4 regions of the Serratia aquatilis genome follow, and region 3 is predicted to be linked to each of the others. Evidence: predicted binding sites of a transcription regulator. Region 3 holds the regulator's gene; each other region holds the start of a gene.
What was found. Region 3 encodes PurR, which represses purine synthesis genes. Its sites were predicted from a motif close to CANGCAAACGTTTGCNTG; they were not measured.
Positions count from the first base shown of each region.

Region 1: the regulator PurR is predicted to act here: its motif matches at 3,068-3,085, upstream of purE (5-(carboxyamino)imidazole ribonucleotide mutase).
Region 2: the regulator PurR is predicted to act here: its motif matches at 1,845-1,862, upstream of SAQUA_RS14835 (amino acid aminotransferase).
Region 4: the regulator PurR is predicted to act here: its motif matches at 2,343-2,360, upstream of rfaQ (putative lipopolysaccharide heptosyltransferase III).

Region 1 is NZ_CP173186.1:3,895,830-3,899,766, forward strand. It holds gene SAQUA_RS17610 (extracellular solute-binding protein) at 1-62, shown strand, start outside; gene cysS (cysteine--tRNA ligase) at 111-1,496, opposite strand; gene ppiB (peptidylprolyl isomerase B) at 1,795-2,289, shown strand; gene SAQUA_RS17625 (UDP-2,3-diacylglucosamine diphosphatase) at 2,300-3,022, shown strand; gene purE (5-(carboxyamino)imidazole ribonucleotide mutase) at 3,178-3,702, shown strand; gene purK (5-(carboxyamino)imidazole ribonucleotide synthase) at 3,699-3,937, shown strand, end outside.
Region 2 is NZ_CP173186.1:3,253,212-3,257,148, reverse strand. It holds gene SAQUA_RS14840 (MBL fold metallo-hydrolase) at 1-520, shown strand, start outside; gene SAQUA_RS14835 (amino acid aminotransferase) at 589-1,779, opposite strand; gene ompC (porin OmpC) at 2,024-3,136, opposite strand; gene asnS (asparagine--tRNA ligase) at 3,438-3,937, opposite strand, start outside.
Region 3 is NZ_CP173186.1:2,730,815-2,734,751, reverse strand. It holds gene punR (DNA-binding transcriptional activator PunR) at 100-1,044, shown strand; gene purR (HTH-type transcriptional repressor PurR) at 1,041-2,066, opposite strand; gene SAQUA_RS12285 (YnhF family membrane protein) at 2,388-2,477, shown strand; gene sodB (superoxide dismutase [Fe]) at 2,542-3,120, opposite strand; gene SAQUA_RS12275 (C40 family peptidase) at 3,334-3,937, opposite strand, start outside.
Region 4 is NZ_CP173186.1:5,292,871-5,296,807, reverse strand. It holds gene SAQUA_RS24070 (glycosyltransferase) at 1-126, opposite strand, end outside; gene SAQUA_RS24065 (glycosyltransferase family 4 protein) at 123-1,253, opposite strand; gene rfaQ (putative lipopolysaccharide heptosyltransferase III) at 1,250-2,332, opposite strand; gene SAQUA_RS24055 (polysaccharide deacetylase family protein) at 2,544-3,506, shown strand; gene SAQUA_RS24050 (glycosyltransferase family 9 protein) at 3,511-3,937, shown strand, end outside.

The DNA of each region.
Region 1 (3,937 bases), 1.2 Mb from region 3:
TGGATGCGGAACAGGCAATTTATTACGTCAACCAGCGCTTGCTCAACGAGGCTCAGACATAAAAAAGCCGGGTTGCTCTCACTCCCCGGCTTTTTGGTTATTATGTAAACTTACTTGCGGCGCCAGATGGTCCCTTGTGGGCCATCTTCCAGCACGATATTCATTTCGTTCAACCGGTCGCGGGCAGCATCTGCCAACGCCCAATCTTTGGCCTTACGCGCATCGTTACGCTGTTTGATCAATGCTTCAATCTCTGCCACTTCCGCATCATCCGCTTGCGCACCGCTTTGCAGGAACTGTTCAGGTTCTTGCTGCAGTAAGCCCAACACCTTGGCCAACTTGCGCAGTTCTGCCGCCAACCCGTTTGCCGCAGCCAGATCCTCGCTCTTGAGGCGGTTAATTTCACGTGCCAGATCGAACAGCGCAGAATAGGCTTCCGGCGTGTTGAAGTCATCATCCATCGCTTCGCGGAAACGAGTTTCAAAGGCTTCTCCACCAGCGGGTTTGGCATTGGCATCGGTACCACGCAGCGCGATGTAAAGGCGTTCCAGCGAGGCTCGCGCCTGCTTCAGGTTCTCTTCGCTATAGTTCAGTTGGCTGCGGTAGTGGCCCGACATCAGGAAATAACGCACGGTTTCGGCGTCGTAATAGCCCAACACGTCGCGGATGGTAAAGAAGTTGTTCAATGATTTGGACATCTTCTCCTTATCGATCATCACCATCCCGGAGTGCATCCAGTAATTGACGTAAGGGCCATCATGCGCACAGGAGGATTGGGCGATCTCGTTCTCGTGGTGCGGGAACATCAGATCCGAGCCACCACCGTGGATATCGAAATGGGTGCCGAGCTGTTTGCTGTTCATCGCCGAACACTCAATGTGCCAACCTGGGCGGCCAGGGCCCCACGGCGATTCCCAGCTTGGTTCGCCCGGTTTGGACATCTTCCACAATACAAAATCCATCGGGTTACGTTTTACATCGTCAATTTCTACACGCGCACCGGCCTGCAGTTGCTCCAGATCCTGGCGCGAGAGCAGCCCATAGTCTGGATCGCTATCGATAGAGAACATCACGTCACCGTTGCTGGCCACGTAGGCATGCTCGCGCTCAAGCAGACGCTGAGTGATCTCAATGATCTCACTGATATGGTGGGTGGCACGCGGTTCTAAATCCGGTCGTTCGATCAGCAACGCATCGAAATCAGCGTGCATCTCTGCCAGCATGCGCGTGGTCAGTTGATCGCAAGTTTCGCCGTTCTCTGCCGCACGACGGATGATTTTATCATCCACATCGGTCACGTTACGTACATAGTTCAGCGAATAACCGAGATAACGCAGGTAGCGAGCCACCACGTCAAAAGAAACAAAGGTACGCCCATGGCCAATGTGACACAGGTCATAAATGGTTACCCCGCACACATACATACCAACTTTACCGGCATGAATTGGTTTGAATTCCTCTTTTTGACGACTCAGGGTATTAAAAATCTTTAGCATCGGGATATTCCGTCTGTGTGCGTGATAACAATATTTTTCGGGTTAACTGCGCGTATTGAAACCCGAAGACTATTCTATTGCAAGGTCAAGCCCATGGATTGCCAATTTCACTGGCTAAAAGTTGCTTAAAATCAGCGTTAAGTCTTTCAGGTTAATGTGACAACGTCCGTTTCTAGTTCTGCAGCGCTGCACTCCAACCGCTGCTGACTCGTTAATAGAGATATGTTATAAAGGCGGTCTGATTGCTCACGCGCCTCCCTTGTGTGACATTTCACTTCATCTTGTTAGGACTAAAACTATGGTTACTTTCCACACCAATCACGGCGACATCGTGATCAAAACTTTTGCTGATAAAGCGCCAGTTACCGTTGAAAACTTCCTGAGCTATTGCCGTGAAGGCTTCTACAACAATACGATTTTCCACCGTGTTATCAATGGCTTTATGGTTCAGGGCGGCGGTTTTGAGCCAGGAATGCGTCAGAAAGACACCAAAGCAACCATCAAAAACGAAGCCAACAACGGGCTGAAAAACACCCGTGGTACTCTGGCGATGGCGCGTACCAACGATCCGCACTCCGCAACCGCACAGTTCTTCATTAACGTTGTTGACAACGATTTCCTGAACTTCCGTGGCGAGAATGCCCAAGGTTGGGGTTACTGTGTGTTCGCTGAAGTGGCTGAAGGCATGGATGTAGTAGACAAGATTAAAGCGGTGAAAACTGGCCGTAGCGGCATGCATCAGGACGTTCCGGTTGAAGACGTTGTCATCAACAGCGTTACCGTCAGCGAGTAAACGCAACTGCATGAACACGTTGTTCATCGCGGACCTGCATTTATGCGAACAGGAACCGGCAATCACTGCCGGTTTTCTGCGTTTTTTGCAGCGTGAAGCCGTTCACGCAGACGCGCTATATATTCTGGGCGATCTATTCGAAGCCTGGATTGGTGATGATGACCCGGCCCCTTTGCATGGCGAGATTGCCGCCGCGCTGCAGGCACTACAGAATGCCGGTGTACCTTGTTACTTTATTCACGGCAACCGCGATTTCCTGTTAGGCAAGCGTTTTGCCGCCATCAGCGGTTTGACGCTGTTGCCGGAAGAACAAGTTGTCGAACTCTATGGCCGCAGGATGCTGATCATGCACGGCGATACGCTGTGTACCGACGATCAGGCTTACCAGGAGTTCCGCCAAAAAGTGCATAACACCTGGATCCAACGAGTGTTTCTTGCCCTTCCCTTACGCTGGCGCCTGAAGATTGCTGCCAAGATGCGTGAACGCAGTCAGCAAACCAACCGCTACAAATCCGCAGCGATTATGGACGTCAATCCAGAAGCCGTTGAGCAAGCCTTATTGCGCCACGATGTCCATTGGCTGATCCACGGCCATACCCATCGCCCGGCAGTGCATAAACTGGCTTTAAGTCGCGGTGAAGCCCATCGTGCCGTGTTGGGAGCCTGGCATCGCGAAGGCTCAATGATTAAAGTCTCGGCAGATGCCGTCGAGCTGATTCAATTCCCTTTCTGATTTACGGCTAAACAAACATTCCCCCTTTTGACGAGGAAAACCGTCTACGCAACCGTTTTCCTCGCCGTGTACCCATGATATGCTCTACGCCCTCATTCGGCATGCCGTTGCAGGCAACTGGCCGACGTTTGTCCAATCACAGGAGCCATACCCTCATGGGAGCAAACGCTTCTTCAGCTACCAATGCTGAGGCTAAAATCGCAATCGTAATGGGATCAAAAAGTGACTGGGCCACCATGCAGTTCGCGGCTGAAGTCTTAACCCTGCTCGAAGTCCCGTTTCATGTCGAAGTCGTCTCCGCCCACCGAACGCCAGATAAACTGTTCAGTTTTGCTGAACAGGCGAGCGCCAAGGGTTTGGACGTGATCATTGCTGGCGCTGGCGGAGCGGCACACCTGCCCGGCATGTTAGCGGCGAAGACGCTGGTTCCAGTTCTCGGCGTGCCAGTACAAAGTGCTGCCTTGAACGGTGTCGATAGCCTCTATTCCATTGTGCAGATGCCGCGTGGCATTCCAGTGGGTACGCTCGCCATCGGTAAAGCCGGTGCGGCAAATGCGGGGCTGCTGGCCGCGCAGATCTTGGCACTGCATGACGCCGCCTTGGCACAGCGTTTGGCCGAGTGGCGTCAAGCGCAAACCGATGAGGTCTTGAACAATCCAGATCCGCGGGAGGAAGCATGAAGCCGGTTTGCGTATTGGGTAATGGTCAGTTAGGACGTATGTTGCGTCAGGCTGGCGAGCCATTAGGTATTGCGGTTTATCCGGTAGGTCTTGATGCCGAACCGGAAGCCGTCCCTTACCAGCAAGCGGTGATCACCGCAGAGATCGAACGTTGGCCAGAGACGGCGTTAACACGCGAGTTAGCCACGCACAGCAATTTTGTTAACCGCGATATCTTCCCGCGCCTGGCCGACCG
Region 2 (3,937 bases), 520 kb from region 3:
TCAGAAAGGTGTGCAGATTAGTCAAATCCTGCTGACCCACGGCCATCTCGATCACGTTGGTGCAGCCGCTGAAATGGCGGACTATTATCAGGTGCCCATCTTTGGGCCGCACAAAGAAGATGCTTTCTGGCTCGAAGGGTTGCCTGCTCAGAGCCGGATGTTTGGCCTTGAGGAATGCCCGTCCTTTACTCCCACCCGCTGGCTGGAAGAAGGGGATGTGCTGCAGATTGGTGATATATCATTGAAAGTTCTGCATTGCCCTGGTCATACGCCGGGCCATGTCGTATTTATCAATGAAAAAGCGCGTCTAGCCTTGGTTGGCGATGTTCTATTTAATGGTGGTGTTGGCCGTAGCGATTTCCCGCGTGGTGACCACCAGACTTTGATCAATTCGATTCGCGTGAAATTGCTGCCTCAGGGCGACGATATGGCGTTTATTCCAGGGCATGGGCCTATGTCTACTTTTGGTGTAGAACGTCAAACTAACCCCTTCCTGCGCGAAGAATCCGCTATCTGGTGATAGCGCGTTTAGCACTGAGAATAGCAAAGGGGCGCATCCGCGCCCCTTTTCAATAAACGTTATTTAGCTTACAGCACAGCAACGATAGCTTCACACAGAGGCGCCATGTTGTCCGGCGTCATGCCAGCCACGTTAACGCGGCCAGAATTGACGGCATAAACACCAAACTCATCGCGCAGACGCAGAACCTGTTCTTTGGTCAGCCCGCTGAAAGAGAACATGCCGTTCTGATTGATGATGAAGCTGAAATCTTGCTCCGCGCCTTTCTCACGCAGGGTGTTAACAAACAGCTGACGCATGCGATGGATACGTTGACGCATATCGGTCAGTTCTTGTTCCCAGATAGCGCGTAGTGCCTCGTTACCAAGGATGGTAGCAACCACGGCCGCACCGTGCGAAGGCGGGTTAGAGTAGTTGGCGCGAATAGCCGCTTTGACCTGGCTGAAAGCACGGTCGGCAGTTTCTGCATCAGCAGCTACGACGGTACATGCCCCGACGCGCTCGTTATACAGGCCAAAATTCTTGGAGTAGGAGCTGGCAACGATCAGCTCTTGGTGTTTGGCAGCGAAGATGCGCAGGCCTTGAGCATCCTCTTCCAGACCTTTGGCAAAACCTTGATACGCGAAGTCGAATAACGGTAACCAACCATTGGCGACGGACAGTTCAGCTAATTGCGTCCATTGCTCTTCGGTCGGATCGATACCGGTAGGATTGTGGCAGCAGCCGTGGAACAACACCACATCGCCAGCCTGAGCCTGTTTTAGGCTATTGAGCAAGCCGTTGAAGTCTAATGCGTGGTTCGCCGCATCGTAATAGTCATACTCCAGTACTTCCAGGCCAACGGCACCAAAGACGTTTTTATGGTTTGGCCAGCTAGGATTACTGATCCAGATACGCTTAGCACTGGTCTGGTTGGCAATAAAGTCCGCCGCAACACGCAAGCCGCCGGTACCGCCAGGGGTTTGAGCGGTACGCGCACGTTTGCTGGTAATGATTGAGCTCTGCTTGCCAAACAGCAGTTCTTGCGTGCAACTGGCAAATTCCGGAATACCTTCAATACCAAGATAGTTCTTGGTAGTTTCATTCTCCAGTAGCCACTGCTCAGCTTTTTTTACACTGGTCAGTACCGGTGTTTTACCGGTTTCGTCTTTATAGACGCCTATCCCTAAGTTGATTTTATTCGGGCGGTCGTCCGCGCGGAAAATGTCAGTCAGACCCAAAATTGGATCGGCAGGTGCAGCGATAATTTTTTCAAACATGTCAGATGCTTCCATGGCCTAGAGTTAAGCGGACAGAAGCATCAGGGTAGCGTCAGTTGCCGCCTTTGCCAACCGTTTGCGAGAAAAACACATCGATCTTGTGATAGCGGTGGCTTCGGCACAAAAAATGATGGGGAAGGGGAGTTTAGCAGAATAAAAAATGGCTGAAACCGCTAAAAAAAAACAGGGCCGAAGCCCTGTTTTTTAACTTGAATGGCAAACAACCGCCATTCAGTTTAACAACTTAGAACTGGTAAACCAGACCGGTAGCTACGATGTTGTCAGTAGCGATCTTGTTATCTTTGTAGAAGCCAGAGTCGTTATCGTTCAACAGGTTGATTTTGTAATCAACATAGGTAGACATGTTTTTATTGAAGGAGTAAACCGCACCCAACTCAACATATTTAACCAGGTCTTTGTCGTTACCGTAAGTGGTGCCCAATTTCTTACCTTTAGACTGCAGGTAAGCGATAGATGGACGCAGACCGAAGTCGAACTGGTACTGAGCAACCACTTCGTAGTTCTGAGTTTTGTTTGCGATAGTATCAGCGTCACCGTATGCAGTCATGTTGCGGGTTTCTGCATACATGGTTGCCAGGTACACGTTGTTCGCGTCGTACTTGACGCCAACGGTCCATACATCGGCAACATTACCACCAGCCATGGTGGTTGAATTGCGGCCAGCCTCTTTTTGCGCAACGGTACGGTTAGAAGAAGAGTATGCTGCACCCGCACTGATACCGGTATCCATAATGGCATAGGTAGTAGAAACACCAACACCGTCACCATTCTGCTCTTTCAGCTTACGGCTTTCATTTTTGCCTTGATACTGCAGAGCGAAGTTCCAGCCATCAACCAGACCGAAGAAGTTCTTGTTACGGTAAGTAGCAACACCGTTAGCACGGCCAGTCATAAAGTTGTCAGTATTGGTGTAAGTATCACCACCGAACTCTGGCAGCATATCGGTCCAGCTTTCAACGTCATACACTACGCCGTAGTTACGGCCATAATCGAATGAACCGTAATCAGCAAACTTCAGGCCAGCAAAGCCCAGACGGGTTTTGGTGCCATCGGTACCCTGGGATTCAGCTTTGTTCGCTTGAACGTTGTATTCCCACTGGCCGTAACCGGTCAGTTCGCTATTGATCTGGGTTTCACCTTTGAAACCAAAACGGACGTAAGATTTGTCGCCGTCATTGCCTTCTTTGTAAGTATCTTTAGAGAAGTAATGCAAGCCAACAGCTTTACCGTAAAGATCCAGTTTGTTGCCGTCTTTGTTGTAGATTTCTGCTGCGTTCGCTGCACCAGCTGCTAACAGAGCTGGGATTACTACTGCAAGAATGTTGCGCTTCATCATTATTATTACCCTCATTGTGTTATTCGGACACCTTGCCACTGCCGCCAATAATTCTTTTGGAACTATTGTTGATAGTTTGGTGTCGTCCTGTGTCTGCACGCAGTGTTCCACTCACGGGCAGGTTAATCTAGAGCGAAAATGCTACTAATGTCGTATTTGGGTTTCAGAAAGAAACCATGTGTTACAATTTGTAAATTTTACGGAACTTTGTGACATTGGTCAATAATAAAAAATACGAAAGGCCAGCTTGGCTGGCCTTTGGATTATTCTGAATGGTTTAAAAAACGTTCAGGTTTGTCGCTTAGAAGCTCGCATTGCGAGGTGTGCGCGGGAATGGGATCACATCCCGCACGTTTTGCACCCCGGTCACATAAGCAATTAAACGCTCAAAACCCAAACCAAAACCTGAATGCGGTACTGTGCCGTAACGGCGCAGGTCGCGGTACCACCAATAGTCTTCTTTATTCAAGCCCATCTCTTCCAGACGCTGGTCGAGCACGTCTAAACGTTCTTCACGCTGTGAACCGCCGATGATTTCACCAATGCCTGGTGCCAAGACATCCATTGCAGCCACGGTTTTACCGTCTTCGTTCATTCGCATATAGAAGGCTTTAATATCTTTCGGGTAGTTTTTGACGACTACCGGTGCCTTGAAGTGTTTCTCGGCAAGGTAACGCTCGTGTTCAGACGAAAGGTCAATGCCCCAAGAGACCGGGTTCTCAAAGGTTTGACCGGAAGCGATCAAGATCTCAACCGCCTCGGTATAGTCGACCTGAGCAAAATCGGAGGAAACGAAACGTT
Region 3 (3,937 bases):
TCGCAGGTTTTTTAGCGCCGGCAAGTGTACTCGGCTGGATCTCTGCTTGTGAAACGGTAATATTTGCAAGGTGCTGTTAAAAAAATTGAAGGCAAAATTATGTGGTCTGAATATTCACTCGATGTGGTAGACGCCGTTGCTCGTACCGGGAGTTTCAGTGCAGCAGCGCAAGAACTTCATCGAGTTCCTTCTGCAGTAAGCTACACGGTGCGGCAGTTGGAACAATGGCTGGCCGTGCCACTGTTTGAGCGGCGCCATCGCGATGTGGCACTGACTCCCGCCGGAGCCCTTTTTATCAAGGAAGCACGGATTGTTATCAAAAAAATGCTTGATACTCGGCGACAGTGCCAGCAAGTTGCTAATGGTTGGCGTGGGCAGTTAAGGATTGCGGTCGATCTTATTGTCAAACCACGGCGTAGTCGTCAATTAATCATCGATTTTTATCGTCATTTCCCTGATGTGGAGTTAATTGTCCAGCCAGAAGTGTTCAACGGCGTGTGGGATGCCCTGGTTGACGGGCGCGCTGAGATGGCCATTGGTGCAACAAGTGCTGTGCCGGTAGGTGGCGGTTTCGCTTTCCGCGACATGGGGTTTATGGACTGGTTGTGTGTAGTAAATGCAACCCATCCTTTGGCTCGTCTAGAAGGACGACTGAGAAACGATCAGCTACGGCCATATCCTTCACTCTTGCTAGAGGATACGTCACGAAATTTGCCGAAGCGTGTAACCTGGGCACTGGATAACCAGCGGCGTCTCACCGTGCCGGATTGGGTGTCTGCTGTGGATTGTCTGCGTAATGGGCTGTGCGTAGGAATGGCACCTGCGCATCGAGTCCTGCCATTGGTACAAAGCGGTGAACTGGTTGTTCTGCAACTGCTCGAGCCATTTCCTCCCAGTGCCTGTTGTCTCACGTGGCAGCAAAATGCGCAGTCACCCGTAATGGCTTGGCTAATAGATTATCTGGGAGACAGTGAAACACTCAATCAGGAGTGGTTGAGCGAAAAAATACCGGGTAACCCAGAGGCTCCCGGTAATAACGGTTAGCGGCGATAATCGATGAAAGGTCCATCGGCTACCGAACGGCGTTCAATAAGTTTTGGATGTACTTCAATAACCTGAGATTCTTCGCGTTTACTGATGATGCGATCCAGTAGCATAGTAAAGGCCATCTCTCCCAGACGCTCTTTAGGCTGATGGATGGTAGTTAACGCAGGGGTAAAATAGCGTGCGTTGCGGACGTTATCGTAGCCGATCACTGAGATATCTTGCGGTACGCGAAGCCCCAATTCGTCTGCAGCGCAGATAGCCCCCATTGCCATGATGTCACCACCGCAAAAGATGGCAGTAGGACGATGTTTCTGCGACAGGATTTTGTGCATCGCTTTGTAACCGGATTCAGGTTCAAAATCGCCTTGAACGATCCATTCTTCACGGATGTCGATATTGGCTTCCTGCATTGCTTTCAAGAAGCCTTGATGGCGCCCACCCCCGGTATTACGCGCGAGCTGGCCTGGAATGGCACCGATATCGCGATGACCGCGTTCAATCAGGTAACGCCCTGCCAGATAGCCTCCCTCAAACGCATTATCGATAATGGTATCGGTGAAATCACCACGAGCTGCGCCCCAGTCCATCACTACCATGGGAATATTGCGGTAATCCTCCAACATGCCTAACAGCTTTTCCGGATATTCCGAGCACATGACCAGCAGACCATCGACACGCTTTTGCGCCAACATCGCCAGATAGGCCTGTTGTTTATCAAGGTTATTATGTGAGTTGCACAAGATCAGCGTATAACCTTTACTATAACAACTGTTTTCAACAGCTTCGATCACCTCTGCAAAATAGGGCGCTTCACTTGATGTTGCAAGCAGACCGATCGATTTGGTGTGGTTGACTTTCAGGCTACGGGCAACGGCGCTGGGTGAATAGTGAAGTTCCTTAATTGCTGCCCAAACGGCCGCTTTTGTTTCTTCGGCGACGAAACGCGTTTTATTGATGACGTGCGAAACGGTGGTGGTTGAAACGCCAGCGCGTTTGGCCACATCTTTAATCGTTGCCATGTAAAAAATAACTCCTGAACCTACATGTTACGGCATGTAAGTATGATGTTAATCGTTTGCCTGCGTAGAACTTTCCCCAGATAAGCGAAAACTGAGTTTTTAGTGCTGAAGTCGTAAGCCGCTTTAACAGGAGGGGCATTTTGGTACGCAGTAGTGAATTGCGGATTTTGTCGCATAATGAAGAAAAGTGGAAGAGCTAATCGGTATTATAAGTCGGGAAATGATAACAAGATTTTAATCACGAACTGTGTGAAAATGATTTGACGCATTAATCGTGTGGCTTTTATGCTTGAGAACACTAATCTGAGAGGGAATTACGATATGGATACGAATTTAAAAATGTCATTGCTCACCACGGTCAGCGCACTGGCAGTGATTATTGTTTTTGGCTTTATCGCGGCATTGAACTGATTTATAACAACAAAATGAAAGGCGCAGCATGCTGCGCCTTATTATTTGGGTCATCCACCTGCCATTAAGACAGGTTTTGTTCCACGAATGCCCAGTTAACCAGTGCCCAGAAGTTCTCCAGGTACTTTGGCCGCGCATTGCGGTAGTCGATATAATAAGCATGTTCCCAAACATCAACGGTCAAAACAGGCTTGTCTTCACCGGTGAGTGGGGTAGCTGCGTTTGAAGTACTGACGATTGCCAGCGAGCCATCAGGTTTCTTCACCAGCCAGGTCCAGCCAGCACCGAAGTTTTTCACTGCGGCATCGGTGAATTGCTCTTTGAAGGCGGCGAAAGAACCGAAGGATTTAGTAATTGCTTCAGCTACCACGCCAGTTGGCTCATTGCCGCCCTGCGGTGACAAGCAGTGCCAATAGAAGGTGTGGTTCCATACCTGTGCTGCGTTATTGAACACGCCGCCGGTAGAGGTTTTGACGATATCGACCAGAGACTTGCCTTCGAACTCGCTGCCTTTCACCAGATTGTTCAGGTTAACCACATAGGTGTTATGGTGCTTGCCATAATGGTATTCCAGCGTTTCTGCAGAAATGTGCGGCTCAAGAGCATTTTTCTCATACGGTAATGCAGGTAATTCAAACGACATTGCTTTCTCCTTTTTATACAGCACTTCTCTTCCGAAACCGTCAGCCGAGTGGCTGAGGGAGGAAAACTGAGTTGTTATAGTTATTTTGTGGTTATCAATCTTAGCAACTTTCTGGGTGAAAAAAAGAGCCAAAGCGTGCCAATTGCCTGATTGCTTAAAGTGTGGGCAGGGACAGGATGTTCGGCTGAGTGGTAAACTCAGCCGTGGCAATGGTCAACGAATGGTTTTGGGCGTCACTACACGGCGGGCACCAATATAGTGGTTCTGCCAGTAGTCGTTATCCAATTGGCTGATGCGGATTTCCTCGCCAGTGCGGGGAGACTGGATAAATTTGCCGTTTCCAAGATAAACACCAACATGATCGGCAGTGCCGCGGTTGTTGATACGAAAGAAGACCAAATCTCCCTTTTCCAGTTCACTGCGTTTAACCGGTGCAGCATCCCGCAGGTGATACATCTCGTTAGCGGTGCGCGGCATTTTGATTTTTACCACGTCTTTATAAGCGTAATAAATCAGACCACTGCAATCAAACCCGGTAACGGGGGAGGTGCCGCCCCAACGGTATGGCTTGCCCATTTGGTGCATCAGTTTTGCCATTGCAGTCTGCTTGGCACGTTGATAGCGTTTTTTGTGGGCAGGGGACAGCTTCAATGATTTTTCACGTCCGACCATTTTCGCGGTTGCCATCTCGTCTACGCGATGACGGCCATAACCCTTTTTGTAGCCCTTTTTCGGTGGAGTGACTTTAACCTTTGCGGTACGGGTTGATTTGTTTTTTGATTTTACATTGGCTTTCTTCTTGCCTTCTTTCACTGCC
Region 4 (3,937 bases), 2.6 Mb from region 3:
CTGACTCAACGAAAGCACCGTGACGTGATGACCGCGCTGATAAATGCCTTTCGCCAGAGCCAATGTGATGTTTTCTGCCCCACCGCCGGGTAGACCATCGATTATAAACAGAATGTGTTGTTTCATTCCGGGAGTAACCTCTGGTAGAGATCGACCAATTGTCGGGATAAGTGTGCTGGGGTGTGCGGCAAAATAGAGAATCTCGCTGCTTCCCCCATATTGGATCCCAGAGCTTGCTGTGGCAGGGCGTGGATAGCATCGATGAGGGCACTCACATCCAGAGCCTCACTGACAAAGCCATTCTTCCCTTGGGTGATAAACTCGGCACCACCGCAGTTAGTGCTGGTGATCACCGGAAGCCCGCATGACATCGCTTCCAGGATCACATTGGGGAAGGGATCATACAGCGTTGGCAATAATAGCGCGTCAGCCGCCTGATAGAATGGCAGAGTTTGTTTCTGTACGCCCATAAACCGGACCCGGTCACTACAACCCAGTGATTGTGCTAGCGAACGGTAACGTTTCTCTGCCTTATCCTTGCCGACAACCAAAAGATAGCTGTCGGTTGCGGCGACGGCGCGGATGGCAGCCGCCAGACCTTTTCGTTCAAAGCCTGAACCGACAAAAATCAGGCAGTGCGCCTGTTGTGGGATTTGGTACTGCGCCCGCAATTGCTGCCGCAGTTGCTCGTTTGCCGGTAAAAACTTCTGGTTATCGATGGCGTTGTAGATCACGGTAATTTTATCGGCAGGCACACCGAAAGCCTCGATGATTTCCCGCTTGATCATCTCCGCGTTGCATATCACCGCTTTCAGTTCTGGTGCCGAGTACATCGCGTGTTCGGCGCACATCACATAGCGGTGATAGCGGTTGGAGAACAACCATTTACGCTGCCACTCGGGGAGCAGACGGGCGCGCTGCAGCAACCAGCGGCGGTGGACACCATCACCCGCGCGATAAATATCGCAGCCAGGAATGCGCTCATGGCTTTGCACCAGATCGAATTTTTCTTTCTGCCATATTGCCCTTGCCGCTTCAGCAAAGCCGCGCTCACGGCTGATGCGCCCGAGTTTCATTGGATTGCACAGATGGATGTGCCAATTCGGATTGATATCGCCCTGCCATTCGCGGGTAATAACGTTCAGATCCAGATCTTGTTGTTCCAACGCTTCCAATGCTCGGGATACGAAACGCTCTGCTCCGCCGTCCGGGCGATACTTCTGGCGGACAATCGCCAAACGAAATGCTTTCATGCAAGCGTGCTCCGCGCGGCTTCAATCACCACGTCTGTAGGAATAAGGTCGAGGTAACGCTCATCGGTACCGGTATTGACGGCATCGGGATCGGGCAGAGGGCCGAAGTCCCCGGCCCAGATCACCTGGCCGATAACCTGCCAGGGGCGCCAGAATATCAGTTTGGATGGCCCGAAAAGAGCGATACAAGGCGTTTGTAACGCCGCTGCCATATGCATGGGAACCGAATCTACCCCAATAAACAGTTTGGCATGATCGATCAGGGCCGCCAATTGCCGCAGAGTCAACTGCCCTGCCAGCGATACCACACCAAGCTGCGGGCACTGAGCTAAAATTTGCGCCACCATGCTTTGTTCTCTGGCATCCGGCCCGGAGGTGATCACCAGTTGGTGGCCTTCAGTTTGCAGCGCACTGATGGTGGCCGCCATTTTTTCTTCGCTCCAGCATTTGAAGAACCAGCGCGAAGTGGGTTGTACCACGATATAGTTACCTGTGACGCCATTTTGTTGCAAAAGTTCGCTGCTGGCTTGCCAGTCTTGCGGGCTGTAACTCATGGTCACTTGCTGGCTGATAGCGGGCAAGTGAAGGGGTTGCAGCAGTGAAAGGTTTTGCTCAACGGTATGTTGATGTGCATGTTCAGACACAGGGACTAGCTGGGTATGGCAATGGCGCCACAGAAAGCCACGGCGTTTGGGAAAATCAAAACCCAGGCGGATACGCGCACAGGTGAGGCGGGTAATCAACGCACTGCGCCACTGATCGGCCAGGTTGAGTACCAGATCGTAACGTTGTGCCTTCAACTGACGGATGAGGTTCAGTTCGTGACGCAAATGGGCTTTGGTACCCTGCTTTTTCCATTGGCGGTCGATGACAAATATTTGCGACAGCGCTGGGTTACTTGCCAGCATATCCTGAGTTTCTTTATATAGCAGTACGTCAATCTGTGCGCTGGGATAGTTTTGCCGCAGGGTATTAATCACCGGCGTGGTCAGCAGCATATCGCCATGATGGCGAAGTTTAACAATCAGAATACGTTGTACTGGTGATACAGAAGCTAAGGCTGGCACGTCGTTCATCATGAGTCGCTTTCAGGGAAACCAGTGCCTGATTCTAAATGACCGGATCGCATGTGGCTACCATTGCCCGGTTTTCTTGCCTGTCGCCGCAAAAATAACGGCTCATGGTGACGAATACGACGCTATATTGTCCATTTGGGGCAGTAAAGTCGTTTGCCCTGAGGAAACGGGCTGCGTAACATAATAAGTTCTGTTGATATCAGGCTAGATATTTATGACTAAACCGGCGTTTCTTATCACCATTGATACTGAAGGCGATAATCTGTGGCAAAACCACGACCGCATTTCGACCGAAAACACACGTTTTCTACCACGCTTTCAGGCGCTGTGCGAAAAATATGCCTTCAAGCCGGTTTACCTTACCAACTATGAAATGGCGGTGGATGCAAAGTACGTTGAATTTGCCAGCGATGTGATTGCTCGTGGAACGGGTGAGGTTGGTATGCATCTGCACGCATGGAACAGTCCGCCGCTGATGCCGCTCACTGATGATGACTGGCGGCATAAACCCTATCTGATCGAATACCCGGCTGACCAGATTAGAGCCAAGGTCGATCATATGACCAAACTCTTGGAGGATACTTTCCAGACCAAGATGCTTAGCCATCGGGCCGGGCGTTGGGCGTTTAATGAGTTTTATGCCGCATTGTTGCTGGAATATGGCTATCAGGTTGATTGCTCCGTCACGCCGCGCGTGAATTGGCAGTATTCGCCGGGCGATCCCCGGGGTAACGGGGGAACTGATTACCGTCATTTTCCGTCGCAAGCCTACTTCATCGACCCAACTGACATTGCCAGGCCCGGTAATTCGACCTTACTGGAAGTCCCGATGAGTATTCAGTACAAGCACTCCGCGCTGATGAATGCGGTAAAGCAGGGTTATGACAGACTGCGGGGCAAAAAACGCTCGCCGTCAGTGCATTGGTTGCGCCCAACGGGTAACAATCTGGAGCAGATGAAGCTGGTGGTTGAGCGCTCTCTGGCACAGGGGCATGATTATGTTGAATTCATGCTGCACTCTTCCGAGTTTATGCCCGGAGGCAGCCCGACGTTTAAAAACCAGCAGGATATTGAAGCGCTGTATCGCGAATTGGAGCAGCTGTTTGACTGGTTGCTGCCACGTACGATTGGCATGACGTTGGCTGAGTATTATCAAAAACAGGTGAACGCTGGTTAATGACATGAAGATCAGAAAATTGAAGTACGCGCACTGGTTTTTATCTGCATACAGTTTGCTGTTCGGCAATATTAAACCCAGAGAGTCGTTACGAGCAGACTACCCGTTCAAACGGATTGTGGTGTATTCCACGACCGCGCTGGGGGATTTTATGTTCAACACCCCAGCCATGCGTGCACTGCGTGAGCGTTATCCTGAGGCACATATCACCCTGGTGGCTGGTACCGTTAATTACGGGATGGTGAAAGACTACGCCTGTTTTGATGAAGTGATTTTCTGGAACAATAAATTCAAGGACATGTTATCAGCGGTATATAAACTGCGAAGAAACCGACCTGAACTGGCTGTGATCCTGCATGGTCACTTGCCTTACGATATTATCAGTGCGGTTTTGGCGGGCTGCCAATATATCCTGAGAGACAATTACCTTA